DNA from 2 places in the Paenibacillus sp. FSL H8-0280 genome. Region 1 is predicted to be linked to the other one. Evidence: riboswitches for the same ligand, from Rfam matches in the RefSeq annotation. Region 1 holds a riboswitch; the other holds the start of a gene.
The links. Region 1 has a riboswitch for FMN ahead of MHI12_RS17445 (DMT family transporter). Riboswitches for the same ligand answer to the same signal wherever they lie in the genome.

Region 1 (11,607 bases):
AGGCGCATTACCACAGGAAATATATGATGAGATTAGAGCACGATGGAAAGAAATCGCCGGAGCAGATTGGACTGGCCGGACTTAAATCAGAAATATTAGCGAGGCCGCCATATGGCGGCTTTTTTTATGACAAACATAAAATATTTTCAACATATGAAAAATTCACAACAACTTTCGGATCAGGGGCTGCGAAAAATTTTAGGGAATAATACCTATATGTCAGCTTAGTCCGAAACGGGTGAAGGATGAAAGAGGAAAAATCCCAGGAAATATCCCTTCTTATAAGCGACTAAATTTATAAAAAACGACGAAGATATTGAGAAAATACGAAAAATAGGAAATCTACGTTCTATTTAAAAGAAATAACGACTTAGTTATAATATTTCAATATATGAAAAATTCACAATAGAAAGATCCTTTTCTCACCTTAGTTACCATCTCTCATATAGCCACATTGACGCACCACCAAGTTTAAAAGGAAAACCATTTTAAGCGATTGAAGTCAACCCCTTTTTTTGCGGATTTAAATCAAATTGAAAATATATCTTTATGAATAAAGCTTAAAAAGCATACAGCTTAAATTCATCATCAGAATAGTTTTAACATATTAATTATTATGTAAACAAATAATAATTCTTTTGGCAATACAGACATAAAACCTCCATGACCTGTAAATCGTAAGGGGATAAGGCAGAAGGAGGAGCTTCATGAAAAGTCAGCAACACCGTAAAAACGACGACGAAAAACTAAGTTGGTTCAGCCTATCCTTGTTTGGCGCGGGTTGCACACTGGGAACGGGATTTTTTCTAGGGACCAGTCTGGCGATTCATTGGGCTGGCATATCCGTACTTATATTGTTGGTGCTGGCGGCGGCAGGTACTTACTTTGTATTTGGTGCGCTGGCACAGATGACGGCAGAAGATCCTAAGGAAGGCGCTTTTCGAACGTATGCGGGCGAAGCATTCGGACCTTGGGCTGGTTTTGGTAGTGGATGGATGTACTGGTTCTCTGAAATGCTCATCATGGGCAGCTCATTAACGGCACTTGGGCTGTTCTCTCAATTCTGGTTTCCCAAGTTTCCACTTTGGGCATTTGTTGCGATCTATGCCGCTATAGGTCTGTTCATCGCTGCACTGGGAGCGAAGGGATTAACCAAAACGGAGAATGTTCTTGCTGTAATCAAACTTGCTGCAACGGTTGCATTTATAGCTATAGCAGGAGCGGCTTGTCTGGGTTGGTTACCTGTAAAAGTAACACCAGAGCAATTGAAGAATGAATGGTTCCCGCATGGAGGTAAAGGCGTATGGACCGGTTTCATCTATGCATTCTTTGCTTTTGCCGGGATAGAGGTTATGGGCTTGATGGCAGCTAACCTGAAAGAACCAAAAGATGCAGTGAAATCAGGTCGAGTGATGCTATTATCGGTGAGTACACTCTATGTGATTGCAATTGCGTTGATCCTGTTGCTTGTGCCTTCAGCTCAGTTAACTCCAGATGAAAGTCCGCTTGTCAAAGCCATGTCAACCATTGGATTCACTGTTGTGGTCCACATTCTCAACGGGATTCTGATTATAGCCGGTTTCTCGACGATGGTGGCTTCGTTATATGCCATTACGTCCATGTTGGTGAAACTCGCGGAAGATGGAGATGCACCAAAGCTGTTCACGAAGACCTGGGGAAAAAAGGACATGCCACTTCAGGCATTGTGTTGCACAGCGGCTGGATTAGTCCTGTCTACGTTGATGGCATTATGGATGCCCAAGAGTTTGTTTGAATATGTGACGACAGCAGGTAGTCTGGTATTAATGTATACATGGCTGCTCATCTGCATCACGTACATTAAAAAAATGAAGCCTGTGAAGTGGAATCGCATCAAAGTGTGGATTGCCATAGTATTAATTGTGGCTGCTGTGGCTGGGACAGCGATGGAAAAAGCCAGCAGAACGGGCCTGCTGGCAAGTATGGGACTTGTGGTGTTCCTTGGGATCATCACGTATGTTGTTCATAAGGTACGTGGCTCGAAACCACCGCAGTCAGCACCATCCAAACCATAAGCAACTCTCTTCTCAGCAACTCTTGTGGAGGTCGTATAACGGATTAATGAGTGCTTTAAGATTATTTCGTCAACTTGCCTAAGGCTTGCTTCATCCGCATGAATGGACATTTGGAAGGTGTCTGCTCATCATCAGGCAGGAAATACTGTTTCCATTCCAGATTATCCTGCTGACCATACCACATCAGCGAAGGGTGAGCAGGTACAGCATCATACGCAGCAAGACGTTTGCGAATTAAGGTTTTCATTTTACGGCCAAGAGGGGTGTTGTCATTAATGGATTCGAATACCCACCGTGGTTGAAAAGCAAACATCAGATAAGGAAAATGCCGGCTGGCTCGGAGTTCATGTGCAGGAGTTGCACAGAAACAAAAGTAAGGCTCTCCGCCAAAGCAAAACTCCCATGATGAATCATGAGGATCGGTTGAAATATGTTCCGGCCACGGCTCGGTATCGTGTGAACTTACCCGATTAAGCATTTGCCAGAATAACGTCTGATATTGCTCTACCGTTGTATGATCTTTCAGATCACTTGGCGTCTCACAGATCACAACCATGGAAGCGTAATGACCAGTGTCTCTGGAGACAGGACCATATTGTCTAAGCAGATCGGCCATATCTTCGGCAGCATTTTCAGATCGGGGGTCACACGTAAAGCCGTACCTCAAATGTCCTGACAGAAATCCCATTCGTCCAGGTACACATGGATACGTATTATCTTCGTCGGCGATCATTTTACCAAATTGCGAATAAGCGTCCTGCTGCCAAGATGGAAGACGCTCAAACAAGGTGTTTATTTCGTCGGCACTATACAGCTCCGCCATTGATTCCCAACTCCATTCCACATGATACCGTTACAGTATTAATGTGGGGGAAGTTGGGTGACTGTCCAGTCTGATTTTGTTGTCAGAAAAAAATGGAACGTACAGCTTCATACCCAAAATACAAACCAAATCCGATCAGGCAGATTCCCGATATGATGGAGATCCAGCGTAATACATTTTCACTGCTATGTTTGTGGAATCGACTGGCCATGCCAGCCATAATGACATCCCACACCAGAATACCAATGAATATGCCAGAACTGTAGAGCAGCAAATGAGCGGTATCCGTATGTTTCACAGTTGTCGCGAGAATAGAGCCATAGATCCCCAGCCAAAATAAAATATTCAGTGGATTGGACAGGGCCATCAAAAATCCGGATATAAACGATTTTCGAACAGTCGCTTCCGCAGTTGATGTACCTTGAATGCCTTGCTTTAGCTTCGAGAGCGTTTCCACTCCCGTGTAAATCAGAATAAAACTGCCAAATGACCAGAGAAAAGAGCGCATGAACGGCGTGTCCAGAAAATGGGCAACTCCAAAATAAATCAGCAGCATATACACCAAATCTGCAAACATAGCTCCGAGTCCTAGAATCCAGGCATGCATGAATCCATGTCGGGCTCCACGGTCGAGTTGAGCTGCGTTAATCGGACCGATTGGAGCGGACAATGATATTCCCAGAATGATATAACTGAACAGTACAGACATAAACACGTTCACTCCTTAACGGGTTCGATGAATTGTACCAGTCGTCACAGAAAATGGGTACAAGTCATCGTATTCCCGCAAGGAGTGAATTAGAACAAACTACTTTTATCTCATACTGCGTCAAGGCCTTGTTATTCTGTTAAAGTTCCACATCCAATTGAATTGGGGTGCAGTTGTATCCGTTGCATGAGCTTTCTTCACAAGGACAGGCAGAGAGTCCAATTGTGAGATCCATTAATGCCTCCATCTCGATATAATCACCTGCACGAGAGTCGGGAGCTACAACATCAATCTTGCCTTCACTGTCTACAACGGACTTCATAAACAAGTTAAACGGATAGTGTTGATCGGGTGGTAGAATCCCGAAGGGTTCCAGTGCCGTGTTCAGATTGTGATAACAACTGGCGTGATCCTTTTTGTCATATAACACCTCATACATCTCTGGACGACAAGCAGAGTTGAAGAAATCATGTACCCCAACGGTGTCACGGACAATCTTGAGTAAAGGTTGATATTGATTGGAATACACAAACTGTCCTGGTTTAATTCGGTAAGTACGCAATACGTCCATTGTCACGCCGGGGTCCAAGCGATGGTTAGCATCTGTTGCATCGTATGCCACAAAATCAATGACTTGTTGTCCCTCCAGATCCGTTATGCGTAGTAAAGAACCCTTGTTTACTTTCAGGGCATATCCCGTTTTGGCAGGGATACGATAAGATTGTTTATGGCGCTGATTTGTATTCATCTGTCACATTCCTCCGCTACTGTTTGCTTTCAGTATGCGGAGCAGATGAAGCTTTCATTCACTGTTATGGCGACGTACTCTACTCAGGCAGAAACATCTAATGATGAAATTAAACACAAACCACATTATATGCCTTTATGCAGGGAACAGTGGATTACCTCTCATTCCAATCCAAAGCTCTGATTGTTCAAGCTGTCCAGCCAGATGTAATAACCAATCTTCGCGTCCTTTGGTTGCCATCACTTGAACGCCCATTGGCAAACCTTCAGGTGTCATATGCAGAGGTACACTTATCGCAGGCTGGCCTGTCAGATTTGCAAGCTGGGTGAACGGTGTATACGTAAGACTTGGCTCAAACATTTCATAGATGAGTTGCTGCTGCTGGGTCTTGTCCAATTCACTAATTCGCATCAGATTACGGATCTGTTTGTCATGAGGCGTTAATTCACCAATCTTAGGCGCAGGAAAAGCATTAACAGGTGTGACGTAGAAGTCATAACGCTCGAACAAAGTGGACATCTGAGCTGCAGCTACATCCCATTCAGCTAAGCTATGTACAAATTCCGCAGCGGACACCTTTTTGCCTGCTTCAGCCAGAACCCAAGATTCGATCTCCATATCATCGGAGGTCAGAGCCTGGCCCATGGATCGTTCCATGGAAGAGATCATCGCAGCCATCTCACCGCTGTTCATCATGTAATAATTCTCCATCAACCGAACTCCGTTGACGGGACTCAGCTTTTCTTCAACATGATGACCTTGATTTTCCAACCAGCGAACGAGCTTGTATACAGACTCTTTGGCTTCTGCGCTGACAGGTGTTCCCACGGGCGAATCCGTTGTGTATGCAATTTTCAGTTTGCGTTGATGTGGATAGCTCATATCAGCCAAGTAACTGCCTGGAAAGAGTGGAGCATGGAACGCAGCTTCGGGCTGAATGACTTGTAACGTATCAAGCAATGCAGCGCTGTCCCGAACCGAGCGAGAGAGGGCAAAATCAATCGATGCGCCTTGCCATTGACGACCAACTCCCGGTCCTACAGGTGTGCGCCCGCGGGTTGGCTTTAACCCAAACAATCCGCTAAAGGAAGCCGGGATACGAATCGAACCTCCTCCGTCACTGGCTCCGGCAAGAGGAACAATACCCGAAGCTACAGCAGCAGCGGCACCACCACTTGAACCACCCGGGGAGTGATTGATATTCCATGGATTGCGAGTGGAACCATGAAGACGGGGCTCGGTAATATTTTTCAAACCAAATTCAGGCGTATTGGTATGTCCTATGAAGATAAAGCCTGCATCACGGAGTCGAGTGACAAAATTGGAATTGCGTAATGCACGATGCTCGCTGAACAAACGGGAGCCTGAAGTCAGAAATTCACCTTCCAAGGATTGCGAGATATCTTTCAGGAGCAGGGGAACACCGGCAAAAGGTTGTTCTCCAGGTCGAACCAAACCGGCTTCCTCCCGTGCACGAGATTCATATGTACGAATAACCGCATTAAGTTGCGGATTCACTTCTTCAAGGCGTGCAAACGCCGCTTCAAGCATTTCAACCGGGGATACTTCCCGGGATCGGATCAGTTCAGCCAAACCTACGGCGTCGTAGGAGGTATATGAGAATGAAGACATTATGATCGTTCCTCTCTGAATATATTTCATCTGTTTATTCCATATGTCATCGTACCACCGGATTAGACAAAAGACAAAAGACAAAAGACAAAAGACAAAAGACAAAAGATAGAAGAGACGTAGTGCGATGATATGCATACTCGTTATGAGGTTGGAGGGAAAAGAGGGGGATTTGCATTTGCGAAATAGAGATAAAGCAAAGGGTTAATAGCTCATATTGCTAATTGAGAAAATGAACGAGTAATATCGAGTCATGGAAATAAAAAACCACTGCTCATCTAATTTGATGTGCAATGGTTTTATTTTATATTTGACTATTTGTTTATATGTGAACCTCAGATATATCCACTTACTCTGTACGCAGCTTCGGTGCAGCATCGGCCGCAGTTGATGATCTTTCCTGCTGTCTGGAAATGGCGAAGAGGGCCACCCAGATCAGAATAAAACCAAGCAGCTGCTCCCATGTAATCAGTGTACGGAAAGCAATCCAGTTCACCAACACACCCGCCATCGGGAAGCTAAGTTCTGCGAGTGTTGCAACAGAGGCTTTGGTTGACGACAGACCTTTGTAATACAACAGAAGACTGAGCAAACCTGGCAACAATGCCTGACCGAGAATGTTGAGGATGACAGCAGACTGTTCACCCGTTCCGGACGGAAATGTCCATGCCGCACCTTCGTTCCACGTCATAAAGATCAGGAGCGGGAGAGCAACGACAAAGCGCAGGGAGGTTACCGTTTCATAACGCGCCTGCCCCAGCATCAATCGGCCCATAACGGTTGAACCTCCCCATAAGGCAGCAGCCCCAAGGGATAACAAGCTTCCAGCATGAATCCAGTTGTCCCAGTTACCTAATGGCAATGTGAAGCCAAATGTAAGCAGGTAGGTTCCTGCTAATGCAATGAAGAACAATCCACCGAAGCGGCGTGGTAACGTTTCTTTTAATAACAGTTTAGCCAGCACGATAGCGAAGAGTGGTTGCATTTTTTGCAATAAAAGCACCGTATTCGGATCGTTATGTGTTAGTGCCATGGTGAACAATACCGTTGCGAGTGCTGATCCTCCCCATGAAATAAAAATCACGGCAATCCAGTGGCGAGCACGCAGGTTTTTCAGATCAGCTCGAAATTTCCACAGTACGGGAATGGCAATAAGACTGACGATGATGTGTTCCACCAGTACAATCTGCGTGGATGTCATCGTATTTAGCAAAATAATGCGGAAGAGTGGGTCGACACCCCATAAAGCGGCGCCGAGAACTACAAGCCAGAATCCGGTATTACTTCGTTCCTTGCGGTAAACAGGTGATGCTGCTGATGTCTTTTCCATATTCAGGACTCCTTCGTCAGAACACGGAATCTTCAGTTGGCAAAATCGACAAAAGCCCCCGTTTTGGTATAAACCAAATAAACGGGGGCTCATCCAAGGACATGCGTCAGGAAAGAGGCCTTTCCGTGAACGGCATGTCAATGTGTTGATCTTCTCTCATCCGGACTGTACCGTCGGCCTTGGATTCACACCAAGTCAGTCGCTAAATGTCCTTCGTTAAGAACATATAGCGAGTCGCGGGCTGGTTCCGAAGAACATCACCGCCGGTTGGGAATTGCACCCTACCCCGAAGATCCTATTCAATTATATAGTGTGTTGAACAAGCTGTAACATTAATAAGTTCATCTTATTCCTGTAAGCGCTAGCAGTTCAAGCATTTTTTTTAGAAAATGATTTTCCAGCTTCCTTGCTGTCTGCGAAGGAGCACGATCTGACCTGCGTGATACGCATCATGGAGTATCCAGCGAGCTAGTTCGTGTGCCCATTTCTCTCCGGAGTCCATATATGCGGCTTCAAGATCAGACTCTTGTAGTGCAGCCAATTGATCTCGCAACTGTTGGGCTAATCGAGTTGTACCCTGTAGCAGTGTATTCCATCCGGCTGCGTCCGTTGCATCTCCCGGATTCCCAAATGTGTACTCATTGGAGTCTACAGCAGGAAGGGTAGGCTCCTTACCTTGCATGCGACACAATAAGCGATGGTTGTAATAATACATATGGTTAACCAACTGCCAGATGCTTAATCCCCCTGAGGGTGGAATCCAGGCTGCTTGTTCTGCTGTAAGACCCTCCAAGGATTTCGACAAAGGTACAATCCAATTACATTGATCCCAAGTATCATCCTTTTGAATAAGTAACACATCTTGTGCTGTTGTTTTTGTCATTGTCTTTTCCTCCTTGCGTATAATTGTGATTTGTGATGTAACTAGCTAAAACTGATTAATGAGGTTACACTTAATATAACACATCAAAGATGAGTTGTAACCTTCTTTGTTAAATTAGATAGTTACAATAAACGGAGGTATATATATGGATAGGTTATGGACCGATTTTGTGAACAGCGATTATCATGACTGGCGTGGGGGAGATCGATCGGAGGACAGGCTAGGGAAGGCGAGCTGGCAGCAAGACTTTCTGGATCGATGGCAACTTAACGCTTCTGTCCCTGCATCTCCAGAAGATGAGTTGTCGATGAGAAACTTCAGGAACGAATTGATGGCTCTTGGAGCCCGCTTGTCTTCAGGAACATCATTAACGGATATAGAAAAACAATGGTTGAATGGCGTTATGGAAGCAGGGCATGTGAGAAGAAAATTGAATACAATTGATCAGGAACTGAAACTCCAACTGGTAGCTGTGGAAGCGCATTGGCATCAAGTTATGGCTGAAGTAGCTGCTGATTTTGCTTTGACTTTGGTGGAGGGAGAAGGGGGCAGGATTCGGATCTGTGATAATTCGGATTGTCGCTGGATGTTCTATGATGATACCCGAAGCAGAACACAGAAGTACTGTGATGATAAGATGTGTGGAAATCTGATGAAGGTCAGAAGATTTCGGGCGAAACGCAAATCCCAAAATTGATAAATACTAACAATAACTATATAATGTATATATACTAGCGAAAAAATAGTCAGAAGCAGTACAGATTCGTAAGCAGGATGTGATCGTCTTTCAAACCAAAATAGATGGGAGATGTTTCTTGTGCGGACAAGTTATCTGTTGAAAAATGGCTGTGTGTTGTCGATGGATGCTAAAATTGGACAGTATAAGAGGGCGGACGTTCTGATTCAGGATTCACTGATCATGGCTATCCAGCCCGACCTGGATATTCCGGATGCGGAGATCATTGATGCTTCATCGATGATTATTATGCCTGGGCTGGTGGACACACATCGGCATGTGTGGGAATCACTGGTCAAAACAGCGGGAACCAACTGGTCCTTGCCAGTCTATTTGCAAAATCTCTATTATGGTGCGATGGGAAGCAAGCTCCGTCCAAAAGATAGTTATATTGCCAACTTACTCGGTTCCTTGGAAGCGCTTAATGCAGGAGTGACAACGGTGTTGGATTGGAGCATGCCGTATTCACCTGACCATACGGATGAACTGATTCGTGGACTTCAGGATGCTGGCATTCGGGCGGTATTTGCTCACGGAGTCCCTGGTGAGACGAACTACTGGAATCGGGATAGCCAACTCACGTATTCGAATAATGATGTGAGAAGAGTCAAAGAACGTTATTTTTCATCACGGGATCAATTGCTTACTTATGGGCTTGCCATTCGTGGTCCGGAATTCAGTCATTGGGATACAACCGTGAAAGAGATCGAACTAGCACAAGAGCTGGATGCGATCTGTTCCATGCATGCCGGATTTGGCAGTTGGGGGTCTGTGGATCGTTCCATTAGTCAATTGTACGAAGCGGGGCTGTTAAGTCCACGAGTGAATATCGTTCATGGTAACACCATGGGCATGGATGAATACAAAATGCTGGCCGATAGCGGTGCTTCCTTGTCGGTCACACCTGAGGTTGAAATGATGATGGGTCATGGATATCCGGCCACCGGCTATTTTCTTGAACATGGGGGAACCCCTACACTTGGTGTAGATGTGGTAACGTCCACAGGCGGAGATATGTTCTCGCAGATGAAGTTTGCACTTCAGGCTGAACGATCCAGAGCCAATGAACAACTTTTGCAGCAGGGTGAGATGCCTGGTGAGTTGAACTTGCAGTCCAGCCAAGTACTGAGATTTGCAACTTCGGCTGGTGCCCAAGCATTGGGATTGGAGCAGAAGGTGGGTACGTTGACCCCAGGGAAGGAAGCAGATCTGATCATGATTCGTACCACCGATCTGAATATGTTCCCTGTTCATGATCCAATCGGCGCTGTTGTGCAATTTGCCAATCCATCCAATGTGGATACGGTCTTTGTGGCAGGTAGACTCGTGAAGCGAGAGGGTAAGCTGTTGCATGTTGATTTGGATGCGATTCGTCATACGGCGATGCAGAGCAAAGAGTATTTGTTATCCCAATACCGGATGTCAGATGCAGAGAGAATTGCTTTCTCATAATTTACTTTTTCATAAAAGCCTATATAAGATCAGTTCGTATTTTCATATACACCTCTAGCTGTATAAAGAGGAAAGGAAGAGCCATATCATGCGATGTGGCTCTTTTACATGCTTGCATATCGTCGAATTAGACAGGATAAGGGAGGAAGATACAGCGGAAAAAGACGAAAAGAGCTCTCTTTTTCTTAACTTCAGATAACAAGGCTGATAAAGTGTTTTTCACGAAAATTAAGGCTCATAAAAACTGCGCATAATATAAATTATACGCAGTTTTGTTTTAAATCCATTTTCATATTCAACCACGTGCAACAGATCATGATAATTTTCGCGAAAAAAGAACAAAATAAGTGATCTCCAAAAATAAATTTAACCAAGCAACGCGATAACGTGTAGAATTCGATAAGTTTTTATAGGTGATCGATAAGATAGAACAAATGACTTTTTCATAGAACAGATGGGAAGCCATCCAATCTCTGCTACATCCATAGCACATATTGCACATTCAAGATTCATGACGAGAGGAACATGACTATGCGTGAGAACGAACAACGATCTTCATTATTTCGTAAAAAACCAATTGCCACCGGGGGCGATAACAACAGTGCATTGAAACGGGCACTTGGTCCGTTGGACTTAACCACACTTGGCGTAGGAGCTATTATCGGTACCGGGATTTTTGTGCTGACCGGTGTAGCTGCCGCAACGTATGCTGGCCCGGGCCTTGTACTGTCATTTTTACTGGCAGGTATCATATGTGCCTTCGCGGCATTGTGTTACTCGGAATTTGCATCAAGCATACCGGCATCGGGTAGTGCGTACACGTATAGCTATACGGCTTTTGGAGAAGTGATTGCCTGGATTCTGGGATGGGATCTGATATTGGAGTATGGATTCGCAAGTGCGGCGGTAGCCAGTGGGTGGTCAGGATATTTCCAAACGTTATTATCCGGATTTGGGTTGGAGTTACCTCATGCGCTAACGAGTGCGTTCAGTCCGGAAAAGGGTACTTATTTTGACATCACAGCTGCGGTCATTACGTTAATCATCACTTTCCTGCTTACCCGAGGGGTGAAGGAAGCGGCTCGTGCAAACGGCATCATGGTTGCGATTAAAATCATTGTGGTACTGATCTTCATTGGTGTAGGTGTCTTCTATGTAGAGCCAACGAACTGGCAGCCATTCTTACCCTTTGGCATCTCAGGTGTGACTGCGGGAGCAGCTACCGTATTTTTTGCCTACA
Region 2 (11,607 bases), 420 kb from region 1:
AATTACATGGTGAACGTTATTCATCTAAAATATATTTACTGTTCGTTTTGCTCGATATCATCAAACTTGAGCATATGCCCCAGCTTGGCTTGCTTGGTATGAAGATAAACCGTATTGTCCTCGTTCTCCTCCATCTGGATCGCGACACGCTCTACGACTTCAAGTCCATACCCTTCAAGACCTTTAATTTTACGAGGGTTGTTAGTTAGCAGTCTGATCTGACGAACCCCAAGGTCTTTCAGAATTTGAGCGCCAATTCCGTAATCACGCAAGTCGGCAGCAAAACCCAAACTCAGGTTTGCATCAACAGTATCCATACCTTCCTCTTGCAGCTTATAGGCTTTGAGCTTGTTGATCAGCCCGATACCCCGACCTTCCTGTCTCATATAGAGCAGTACGCCATTGCCTTCCTCGTGAATCTGTTTGAGTGCCGCATCAAACTGCGGACCACAGTCACAACGATGCGAATGGAATACATCACCTGTCAAACATTCAGAGTGCACACGTACAAGTACGGGTTTCGAACCATCAATTTCGCCTTTGACCAAAGCCACATGTTCCTTATTGTCCACAGCGTTTGTATAAGCCACCGCTTGAAACTCACCAAAGTCCGTCGGCATACGCACAGCCACTTCACGTTGAACCAGCTGCTCTTTTTCGTTACGGTAACGAATCATGTCCTGAATACTAATCAGCTTCAGATCATGTTTGCGGGCAATCTCCTGCAGATCCGGAAGTCTGGCCATCGTGCCATCTTCCTTAATTACTTCACAAATAACGCCGGCAGGGTAGGAACCACACATGATAGCAAGATCTACAGCCGCTTCCGTATGTCCGGCACGACGAAGTACTCCGCCGTCTTTTGCAATCAACGGGAACATGTGACCAGGCTTACGGAAGTCCCCGGCTTTCGCCTCAGGATCAATTAGACCTTTCACGGTAATAGAGCGTTCATGTGCCGAAATACCTGTTGTCGTATCTTTGTGGTCCACAGAAACGGTGAAGGCTGTTCCATGGAAATCCGTATTTTGTTGAACCATCGGTTTAAGGTTAAGTTCGTCCGCACGTTGTTGTGTAATCGGAACACAGACCAGACCTCTACCTTCAGTAATCATGAAATTAATGACTTCAGGTGTCGCCTTTTCGGCCAAAGCGATAAAATCGCCTTCATTCTCCCGATCTTCATCATCCACAACAATGACGGGTTTACCACGCATGAGATCATATATGGCTTCTTCTATTGTGTCCAGAATGGATTGTTCTGACATTGGTCCACCTCCAGTTAATTTCTGTTCTCTATTTATGCAAATCCGTGATTGGAGAGAAAATCTTCACTGATACTGCGCGGCTTGCCAGCCCCCGTCTCCCGATGCCCTCTCCCATACTGGAGCAGATGATCCACATATTTGCCCAAAATATCGCATTCGATATTAATGGTATCCCCTGTCTTTTTCACATTTAGTACAGTTTCACCAATGGTATGCGGGATAATGGAAACCGTGAATGCGGTATCCGATGTATGGACAACGGTCAAACTAATGCCATCCAGTGTAACCGATCCTTTGGGGATCAGATATTTGAACAACTGGTGATCATCAGGCTTGATCTCAAACACAATCGCATTCTGATCACGTGTTATACTGCCAATCACTCCAGTACCATCAACATGGCCCTGAACGATATGTCCCCCAAAACGACCGCCTGATTGCATGGCCCGCTCCAGATTAACTTTACTGCCAGATTGCAGCTGACTGAGATTGGTATGGCGATAGGTTTCAGGCATTACATCGGCGGTAAAACCTCCACCTTCGAGCGTTGTCGCAGTTAAGCACACGCCGTTCACTGCTACACTATCACCAATCTTCAGATCGTCCATGATGGCGGAAGCTCCGATATTCAGGACCATCGCTTCGCCTTTCCGACCAATACGCCGGATCTGACCGACTTCTTCCACCAAACCGGTAAACATGCTGCCGCCTCCCTTCTTTAATTTATAAAGAGTCTAACTTGTTTCTTTAAAATTCATTTATTTATTCAGGCCACACCGGAATACCGCCAATGCTGATATTATCTCCAACTTTTTCGATCTCCAACTGATTCAATTGAATCGCCTGATTCATACGTTCCACACCTTCGAAGCGGAAGCTTCCAGGTGTATCATAACCGCCTACAATCTTCGGTGCGATAAACATGAGCAGTCGATCAACCAACCGTGCCTCCAGCATGGCTCCATTCAAGGTGCCTCCACCTTCAAGCAAAATTGAACCAATCTCACGCTCACCCAACTTGCTAAGTCCGTTTAACAGATCCACACGTGGTCCAGGACCACAGCGTATAATTTCGACGCCGTAGGCTTCCAAACGTTCAGCAGCTTCAGGACTGGCTTCGTCTGTTGTCAGCACCCATGTTGGAGCAAGACCATCCTTAACCATTTTGGCACCTACGGGAAGACGTAACTTGGAATCCACTACAATGCGCACTGGACTAATGCCTTCGACTTGCAAACGGGTTGTAAGTTCCGGATTATCGGCAATCACTGTGTCGACCCCAACCATAATTCCCTGGTGACGATGACGAAGGGCATGCACAATCTCACGAGCGGGCTCGTTAGAGATCCACTTGCTGTCTCCGCTGCGAGTAGCAATTTTGCCATCCAAAGTAGTAGCCGTTTTCAGTGTCACAAAAGGTAGACCCGTTGTAATAAACTTAATGAATTTTTCATTCATGCGTCTTCCACGCTCACGCAGTACGCCAACTTCAACTTCAATGCCTTGTTGACGAAGCATGCTGATGCCCCTGCCGGATACTTGCGGATTTGGATCTTCACAACATACCACAACACGTTTCACCTTTTCATGAATCAGGCGTTCACTACAAGGTGGCGTCTTGCCATAATGACTACAAGGCTCAAGTGTAACGTATACCGTACTTCCTTCTGCATCACTGCCTGCCATGTTAAGTGCATGCACCTCTGCATGACCGGTTCCACGTTTCAGATGGCTTCCCAGGCCTACAATACGACCCTCTTTCACAACTACACATCCAACGACCGGATTAATCCCCGTCTGTCCCTGTGCTCGTTCCGCCATATCCAATGCCAGTGCCATATAAAATTCATCATTGATCATTTCCAAATCCGTTCACCCCGCGGTTTAAAGTCTTGTTTATTAAAAAATCCCCGTCGAACAATCAGTTCGATGGGGATGATGAGAGACAAATGTCACCAGCAGGAGTGAAATGGATACAGCACGCCAACACTTTGCCCAAAACTTCATTTCGGGCAAGTGAAAATAGACACATACCTTAATGAACATCAATTAAAGGTAAAGAGCTTTTATAGTGCGGCATATGTATGGAACTGTCCGGCGTAACCGGATCTTCCCTGCACAGTGCAAGACATTACCAATTGTGACTGTGCAGCAATACTCCTGCTGAATGCAAACCTGTTAGGTCTGCACCTCTCCTTCTCCCATCCAGACTATACTGTCGGTTCTGGAATTACACCAGATCAGCCATCTGCCAATGGCAGACAGGTCACGGACTTTGCATCAAGTGCTGGACATATAGGTCCTTACACTTCCTGCATCACCGCCGGTAGGGAATTGCACCCTGCCCTGAAGGATTGCTTTCGTTATTACTTGGATGTTAGCACTTTAACGCCAAAAAATCAATTGTTTTTTGTTCCTTTTTGTCACATACTAACTTTTAATAAGCTAAGAAACAACAAAAAACCGCTTCCTCTCAAGGAGGCACGGTTTTTGCTTGGAGGCACATTTCACATCCATCACAACATTCTACATATCAGGAAAACACCAGCTCGCCATATGCTTTAATTCTTTGGCATTATGGAATGGAGTGCGATCAGGTTCTTGCAGGGGCGAAGTCGGAAGCGGGAACTCTCTTGCCACCCTTCTGACCCAACTTGTGGAGTCGATCGCAATAGCCGAGCATTTCCAGCGTCCATTCGCTCTCGGTCGAAACGTCCCATGCAATTCTGCTTTTCCGGGCATCTCTGGAAAGACACCATCCAGATATTCGACGATGACACGCTTGTCTCTGACTTCATGACAGTATACCGTCACCCATACACCTTCCCGGACCCGAACAGCATACACATCTCTAGACTGTACCTCCCCGGTACCTGCATCAGGAGATGCCTTTGGTACTTTTCCGCGAACACTTCTCTTCTTCTCCAATGCCCCTAAGATCGTGTCCTTTAAAGCTGGACTCTCATCAGGCTTATCCGCAAGTGATATATTATTCAGATCAAAATCATGAAATATCTTGTTCAGGTTGTTCTCATTAATTCCGACAGATGAGTCCCACCACGCCAGAGGGGCCTGCACTTCAACCCGCACATTGGGGCGTGCGTCACGCTGCATGTAAGAGGTGAATTCCGTGATCATTCCAGGATGTTCCGGCGTATCCAATATGCCAATCAGAGCTAACGTCTCAAGCAAATCACGGTAGGCATATTCCTTCTGTGTAGGCAAAAGACGTTCCTTCTTGAGCGCTACTGCTGCCTTGCTGTAACGTGTATTGAGAGGTAATTCGCGCAGCACTGTTAACACCGCACGGAATGTCCAGCGGTCGTACTCATTGGGTATTGGAAGCTCCTGCGCGGCAGCCAGCTCTCGAAGTGCCAACACATATCCAAAAGGATCTCCGTCCAACGGGGTTCCATTGGTCATCCGCCAATACCATTGCAGCGTTGTGTCGGTTGCTTGATCTACACTTAATCCGCAGATCTTACAAGTGTTCGAAGATGGATATGGTGTATGTTCATGACTTGGCATACTGCTCGCAATAAGCTTGCCCGTAAGCAACGAGCGCCAGATCATGGGTGCTGACCACAAAGAGGATACAAAGGCCTGCGCTGCATCATTGATCGTCCATTGATTCGTAACTTTTTTCAGCTCAGTAATCGTTTCATCATGTTGCGGACGTACAAATCGATTCGGTTCATGCCCGGCTGCCTCAAGCGCTTCTCGATCCTTTACCGATAGACTATCCGGAACAACATGGCGCGATGCCTGCAATTCTTCATCCCACAACGTGCGCTCACTATAAATTTGTTTCAACAAGCTTAGCTGAGTAACCATATCCAAGGTTTTATTCATCCTTTCTAATTATCGATTTCAAGTATGTAAAAATAAAAAAAGTGCTTCTATAAAAGAAGCACTTCATGTTTGGATCCAGTTAAGGTGAAGGTATTAAGCTTCTACAACTTCAACAGTTTCCATTTTGTCTTTACCTTCTAAAGCGTCCACGAACTCCATACCTTTAGTTACTTTACCAAATACAGTATGTTGTCCATCCAAATGTGGTTGCGGTTGGTAGCAGATGTAGAACTGGCTTCCACCTGTGTTACGGCCAGCATGTGCCATAGCAAGTGTTCCGCGCTCATGTTTGTTCGGGTTAATTTCACAGTTGATTGTGTAACCTGGGCCACCTGCACCGGAACCGTTAGGGCATCCGCCTTGAGCTACAAAGCCCGGGATAACGCGGTGGAATGTAAGACCATTGTAGAAACCGGAGTTAGCCAGTTTCTCAAAGTTTGCTACTGTGTTTGGAGCTTCTTGATCGAACAGATCGATCAGAACTTCTCCGCCGTTTGCCAATTTAATTTTCGCTTGTTTCGCCATATGTAAATGACTCCTTTCGTATTGACCATCGTTAATGGTGCCAGAACGCCGCATGACCCTGGGCCAAGCATTACAGCACTTTTCTTAGTGTACACCGAAAATGTCTGGATCGCAAAAAAAACGGCAACTTTTTTCATGATTTAGCTCAAATACGCAAAAAGCAGACGAAAAAGGAAGTTCCCTTTTCATCTGCTTCAACTGTAAACGAATTAGCGAGTTACTGGCTGTTTGCCAATGCGCGCTGGTACTAGGTCATTCTGGATGATATCTTGATACGTCTCACGGCGTACCACGACATCTCCCTGACCGTCTTTGACAAACACAACAGCCGGACGACGAATACGGTTGTAGTTGCTCGCCATGGAATAGTTATATGCACCTGTACAAGCTACAGCGAGCAGATCGCCACTTTCCACTTTTGGCAAGTCAAGATCCCAGATCAACATATCTCCACTCTCGCAGCATTTACCCGCAACGGATACTGTTTCCTGAGCAGCCTCATTTGCACGGTTGGCAAGCACAGCTTCGTACTTGGATTCATACAAAGCAGGACGTGGGTTATCGGTCATACCACCATCAACGGCAACGTATTTACGCACGCCTGGAATGTCTTTGCTTGTTCCAACAGTATACAGCGTTGTTCCCGCTTCACCCACGATGCTGCGGCCTGGTTCAACCCAGATCTCAGGTACGGCATAGCCGATTTGGGCAAAATGATTTTTAACGGCGTCTGTAATAGCCTTCACGTATTGTGCAACTTCAAGCGGCGTATCTCCATCGATATAACGGATTCCGAATCCACCACCAAGGTTAACCACTTTGAAAGCAACATTAAGACGCTCATATACACTTGCTGCAAATTCAGCAACACGTTGAACAGCCATCTGGAAGCCTTCAACTTCGAAGATCTGGGAACCGATGTGGGAATGCACACCGAGCAATACCAGGTTAGACTGCTTGGAAGCCAAGTCAATCGCTTCAAATGCTGTACCATTACCGATATCGAATCCAAATTTGGAATCCGTTTGACCAGTGGAAATATATTCATGCGTATGTGCCTCAACACCAGGCGTCACACGAAGCAAAATGTTTACTTTACGATTTTTGTCCGCTGCTACAGCCTGCAACAGATGCAATTCACTGAAGTTATCAACAACAAAGCATCCAATTTCCGCATCAAGAGCCATTTCGATCTCTTCCAGCGTTTTGTTGTTACCGTGGAAGTGAATGCGCTCAGCCGGGAAGCCTGCTTGCAGTGCAGTAAACAGTTCACCATCAGATACGACATCCAGGGAAAGTCCTTCTTCTGCTGCAAGGGCACACATCGCCATTACACAGAATGCTTTACTTGCGTAAGCAACCTGGAAGCCCAGTCCGGAAGCACGGAATGCTTCCATGTACTCTCTGCAACGCTCGCGAACCAATTGCTCGTCCACAACGTACAGGGGAGTTCCAAATTGTTCTTTCAGATCTGTTGCATCAACTCCGCCAATCTCCAGATGCCCTTGCGCATTTATTTTACTTGTACCATGTAAATACATAATCTGCATTCCTCACTTTTTTGTATACTGGAACAGTTGCTATTCCAATGATTTTACACCAGTATATCAAATTAGGCAGCGAGATGAATGGATTTTTCGGAAGATCATTTGTGTTTTTTACTTTTTCGCAGTTCTCCGTCCGGATCATCGGACATTTTGGTGTTGTCACGGGTCTTGTTAAATGATGGACGTTTTTTATTTTCCAGCAGCGGAAGCCGGAATAAAAAGTTGCCCAAGGCCTTTGCATTAAACGGTATAAAAGGCCAGAGATACGAAGAATTGTACGACCGGTGAACGGTGAGTGCTAATATGAGCAATGTACAACCTACTACCAATCCCGGAACCTTGAATATCGCAACAGCGATTAACAGAACTAACCTGACCAACCTGTTGGCGAGACCCAGCTCGTAACTTGGCGTGGCAAACATGCCGATGGCTGCGATCGCCATATAGAGTACAACCTCATTGACAAAATATCCTGTTTTTACGGCGATGTCCCCAACTAGAATGGCCGCGATTAAGCCCATAGCCGATGCCAGAGGTGTAGGCGTATGAACCGCTGCCATCCGTAATAAATCGACGCCCAGTTCGATCAGTAGAAACTGTAGAATCAGCGGTAGCTTTACATTTTCCTGCGGACCAATGAAGTCGAGTCCCATCGGTTTAATCGAAGGGTCAATAACCATCAGAAGCCATAGTGGTAACAAAAACAACGATATGAGAATCCCTGCAAAACGCACCCATCGTAAATACGTTCCCATCAAGGCCGTCTGTCTGTTCTCTTCCGCATGCTCACACAGGTCAAAGAAGGTCGTAGGCAGAATCATCACACTCGGGGAAGTGTCCACGAAAATAACAACTCGTCCTTCCAGCAAATGGGAAGCTGTAACATCCGGTCGTTCCGAGTAACGAACGAGTGGAAACGGATTCCAACCCTTGTTGATAATCGCTTCCTCCAACTGTTTATCAGCGGATGGAATACCATCAATATCCACCCGCTGAATTTTTTCACGGACCGAATCCACCTGCACTTTATCCACAATATCGTCAATGTACACCACGCAGACATCGGTTTGTGTTCTCCGCCCCACCTGCATAATCTCAAATTTCAGTCCAGGGTCGCGTATTCTGCGACGCACTAATGTTACGTTGGTCAGGAGTGTTTCGGTAAAACCGTCTCTCGAGCCCCGGACTACCCTTTCCAATGAAGGTTCTTCAGGTGAACGTACCGGATAACTCCGGGTATCCATAATTAAGACCGATCGGTCTCCTTCAACGAACATTGCACTCATACCGGTAAGAACCTTGTTGATGACCGCACTCATCTTCTCGACTTTCTCCACCTGAATATGAGGAATGTAACATTCGAAATAGGATTTGAGAGCATGTCCCGACACGTCATCCGGCGTGAGATAGGTCAGTCTTTTCAACACTTCAAGCAAAATCTCATCCTTGGCGAAGCCAGTGATCATCAGCAATCCAACGTGCTTGCCACCCAGGACCATTTCCCTCATATTTACGTCGAACGATTCTCCGAGCCCCAGTACCTGTTGTAATGTATATCTATTTTCACTCATCCGAGGGGAGATGTCATCGTTTTCCTGCCAATATTGTACGGATTCCTCAACGCTGTCGGACATCTCATTTTGTTTTTTCTTGTTGTACGCTTTCTCCTCTTCTTCCTTCTGAATCTCATAAGCAGACTTGTGTAACATCTCTTCCGTTATACCTTCACTATTTTCCTGGCCTGTGTGCTCCGTTCGTTCATCCATCTTCCATCCTCCTATGGCCACGAGTTACCGCTGATATATGAAAAAATCAAACAGGGAACCTGTCATTTTGCCCAAAATCATGGCGAGCAGTAATCCAAACAAATAAGGTTTCATGCCCAAACGTTTGGCTAGCACGGGCAGTACATTAAGCACCTCGGTGAGCGCCGCAGCCAGCAGACCGATGAACACGCCACAGAACAAACCAACGATCGGGCTGAGCAGCAGCACCCCATGCATTTTCCAGTGCCAGAAATCCGCCACCGTCCCGAGCAGTGAACCACCAATTAGCGCCCCTTCGTACCAGTGAGTCTTGTCATACGATTGCGTAAGTTGAGCCAACCTGGGAATCATATCGAGCACCAGAATGAGCGCAATTACGCCGCTCCCTACGGCAATTCCCCCTGCAATACCCAATACAATGCTGATTGCTCCATTAAGAACGCTCATCCGCATTCATCTCCCTGCGTTCCTGCTCGTGCATCCGTTCGCTTTCTTCAATCACTACATATTTATCTACATTTTGCTGGTATAGGAACATCTCCACTTCTAGTGGGGTAGGTTCCTCATTCCATTTTTTCTTGAACAAATGATTAAAAAATACTGCCATTCCGAATCCAATGCCAATGGAATACGCCACTTGGAACAAATAGGGATGTTCGTCCCGATGCCCAGTGAGCATCTCCACAATACGAATCTGTACTTCCTGCATGTTCACATCGGCATGAAAATTCATAATGGTTAAGGCTGATCCAAAAAACAGCAGCAGCCAAACCAGAATGAACAGGGACTTGGAAGGTTGACCATTTCCCGCGATGACTTCAACCAACGTATGACCTGATCCCATCAGTTCCACACTTACCTCCGGCAAGATGTGCCGAATTCGGGGAATAATCTGTAATATATCAATGAGGATCAGATTGCCATCCTCCGGTCCAGGGCGCAGCAGTTCAAGCTCCAGTAGCCTGCCCTCCTGGTCTTCAGAAGAGGTCAGTACATGTGCAATATCTCCAAGCTTGACTGCTCTGCCCCTCTGGATGCGAATACGGCTGCGCAGACGAATATAGACCATTGGAGTGGGTGTCTGGGACATCCATAGCACTCCTTTACTGCGTAATTTAGGTTAGTATTTGAAGAATGTGCAAATTTATTACAAACGGGTTGGAAAAAGATCGGGAGGTTGTGCTAGTGCTGCGGGATGGATCGGTCATTGGTCGCTGTTGCTCGGGGGAGGATACACGCAGACACTCCGACGGCAGACCAACCTTCTGATCGCTGTTGTCTCCAAATTCTTTTGATTGATTTCTAAGTGTTAGAAATTTGGAGACAAAGGCGAACGCTTCGCTTCTTCAGGTCTAATCTGCCGCCTGCGTTGCTTATGTATCCTTAGATGAGTCCTCACGCTTCGCTCCTTTTGACCGATTCCATCCCTCCGCTACCCATCGTCCTCCCGTTTCCAAACGTTTGAAATAAATATGCTGGGGAGTAGGCAGGAAGGGAATTAAAAGATGAGATTTTTGGGGTTATTTTGCTCAAAATTCTATGATGTTGGAGTTGTCTTCTGCATGCGTCTTAGAATACAACTGTGTAGAAATTTGGAGACAAAGGCGAACGCTTCGCTTCCTCAGATCTCATCTGCCGCCTGCGTTACTTATGTATCCTTAGGTGAGCCCTCACGCTTCGCTCCTTGTGACCGATTTGAGGCGCAACTGAGTGTGATGCATTATTTTACATATCAAAAAAGTCGCCGTATGAGCGACTCTTCGGTATTGGTAGCTAGGCTCACGGATCATGAACAAGAACTCAACAATTATGTTCTTTTTCTCTTTTGTTCAATTCCCTTCTGAATCGTAAAGGGGTTGAATTCATTGTTTTGCGGAATTGGTTAATGTAATAACTCGTGCTGTTAAAACCAACCTCATAGGCAATTTCGGTGATGCTACGCTTGGAGGATTGCAATAGTTCAATGCTTCTTTGGATGCGGTACTCGATCACATATTGCATGGGTGTGGTTTTCAGGATTTGCTTGAAATAACGGCACGTCTCCGATCGACTTAACTGTCCGGCCTTTGCAATATCTTCAAGCTTAATTGGATCGGCATAATTGAGATTAATCCATTGCAACATTTCTTTCATTCGATTGTTTCTGCTCATCTCTGATGGATCATGTTCAAGAGAATACCCGTTCATAATCAGCAGTTTCCACATATTAAGCACCGCCGAAGCAATATTCACTTCGTAAAAAGGAACTTGGTGCACCAGCTCCTTTCTAATCCGTGCAATAGCATCCAAGATCTGTTCTCCCCAAGCGTTAGCTCTTTCGATATACAGAAAAGGCAAATTAGTTGCTGTTACATATGGATGTACGTACTTTATATACAAATCCGAAGGCATGATAACATGTGGGGACAAATTCAGACATAAATAAATGCAGTTCTCGCTCACACCGTGATCTTCGGCCATATGCATTATTCCACTGTTAATAAAAATCCCGTCACCTTTGGACAACATCATCTTTTGATCGTTGATATGGAACAACGCCGTACCCTGAAGAACAGCAACAAACTGCAATTCATCATGCCAGTGGAGAGGAATATGACCGTGAACATTTTGAACAATGGTTGTCTCATAACAGGCTACGGATAATGTATC

Region 2: it holds a riboswitch for FMN, as region 1 does, so the genes downstream of both, ribD (bifunctional diaminohydroxyphosphoribosylaminopyrimidine deaminase/5-amino-6-(5-phosphoribosylamino)uracil reductase RibD) here and MHI12_RS17445 (DMT family transporter) in region 1, are expected to answer to the same signal.

What each region holds. Positions count from the first base shown of each region.
Region 1 covers NZ_CP150296.1:3,998,489-4,010,095, reverse strand. The annotation lists gene MHI12_RS17475 (aldo/keto reductase) at 1-85, shown strand, start outside; gene MHI12_RS17470 (amino acid permease) at 708-2,054, shown strand; gene MHI12_RS17465 (YqcI/YcgG family protein) at 2,116-2,877, opposite strand; gene MHI12_RS17460 (LysE family translocator) at 2,960-3,586, opposite strand; gene MHI12_RS17455 (DUF1989 domain-containing protein) at 3,726-4,334, opposite strand; gene MHI12_RS17450 (amidase) at 4,470-5,966, opposite strand; gene MHI12_RS17445 (DMT family transporter) at 6,316-7,296, opposite strand; FMN riboswitch at 7,441-7,594, opposite strand; gene MHI12_RS17440 (DinB family protein) at 7,679-8,179, opposite strand; gene MHI12_RS17435 (CGNR zinc finger domain-containing protein) at 8,325-8,876, shown strand; gene MHI12_RS17430 (amidohydrolase family protein) at 8,997-10,367, shown strand; gene MHI12_RS17425 (amino acid permease) at 10,899-11,607, shown strand, end outside.
Region 2 covers NZ_CP150296.1:4,421,178-4,432,784, forward strand. The annotation lists gene MHI12_RS19335 (bifunctional 3,4-dihydroxy-2-butanone-4-phosphate synthase/GTP cyclohydrolase II) at 36-1,268, opposite strand; gene ribE (riboflavin synthase) at 1,301-1,969, opposite strand; gene ribD (bifunctional diaminohydroxyphosphoribosylaminopyrimidine deaminase/5-amino-6-(5-phosphoribosylamino)uracil reductase RibD) at 2,031-3,134, opposite strand; FMN riboswitch at 3,458-3,626, opposite strand; gene MHI12_RS19350 (hypothetical protein) at 3,795-5,102, opposite strand; gene MHI12_RS19355 (peptidylprolyl isomerase) at 5,214-5,645, opposite strand; gene lysA (diaminopimelate decarboxylase) at 5,855-7,186, opposite strand; gene MHI12_RS19365 (spore germination protein) at 7,291-8,958, opposite strand; gene MHI12_RS19370 (stage V sporulation protein AB) at 8,983-9,411, opposite strand; gene MHI12_RS19375 (stage V sporulation protein AA) at 9,392-10,048, opposite strand; gene MHI12_RS19380 (helix-turn-helix domain-containing protein) at 10,759-11,607, opposite strand, start outside.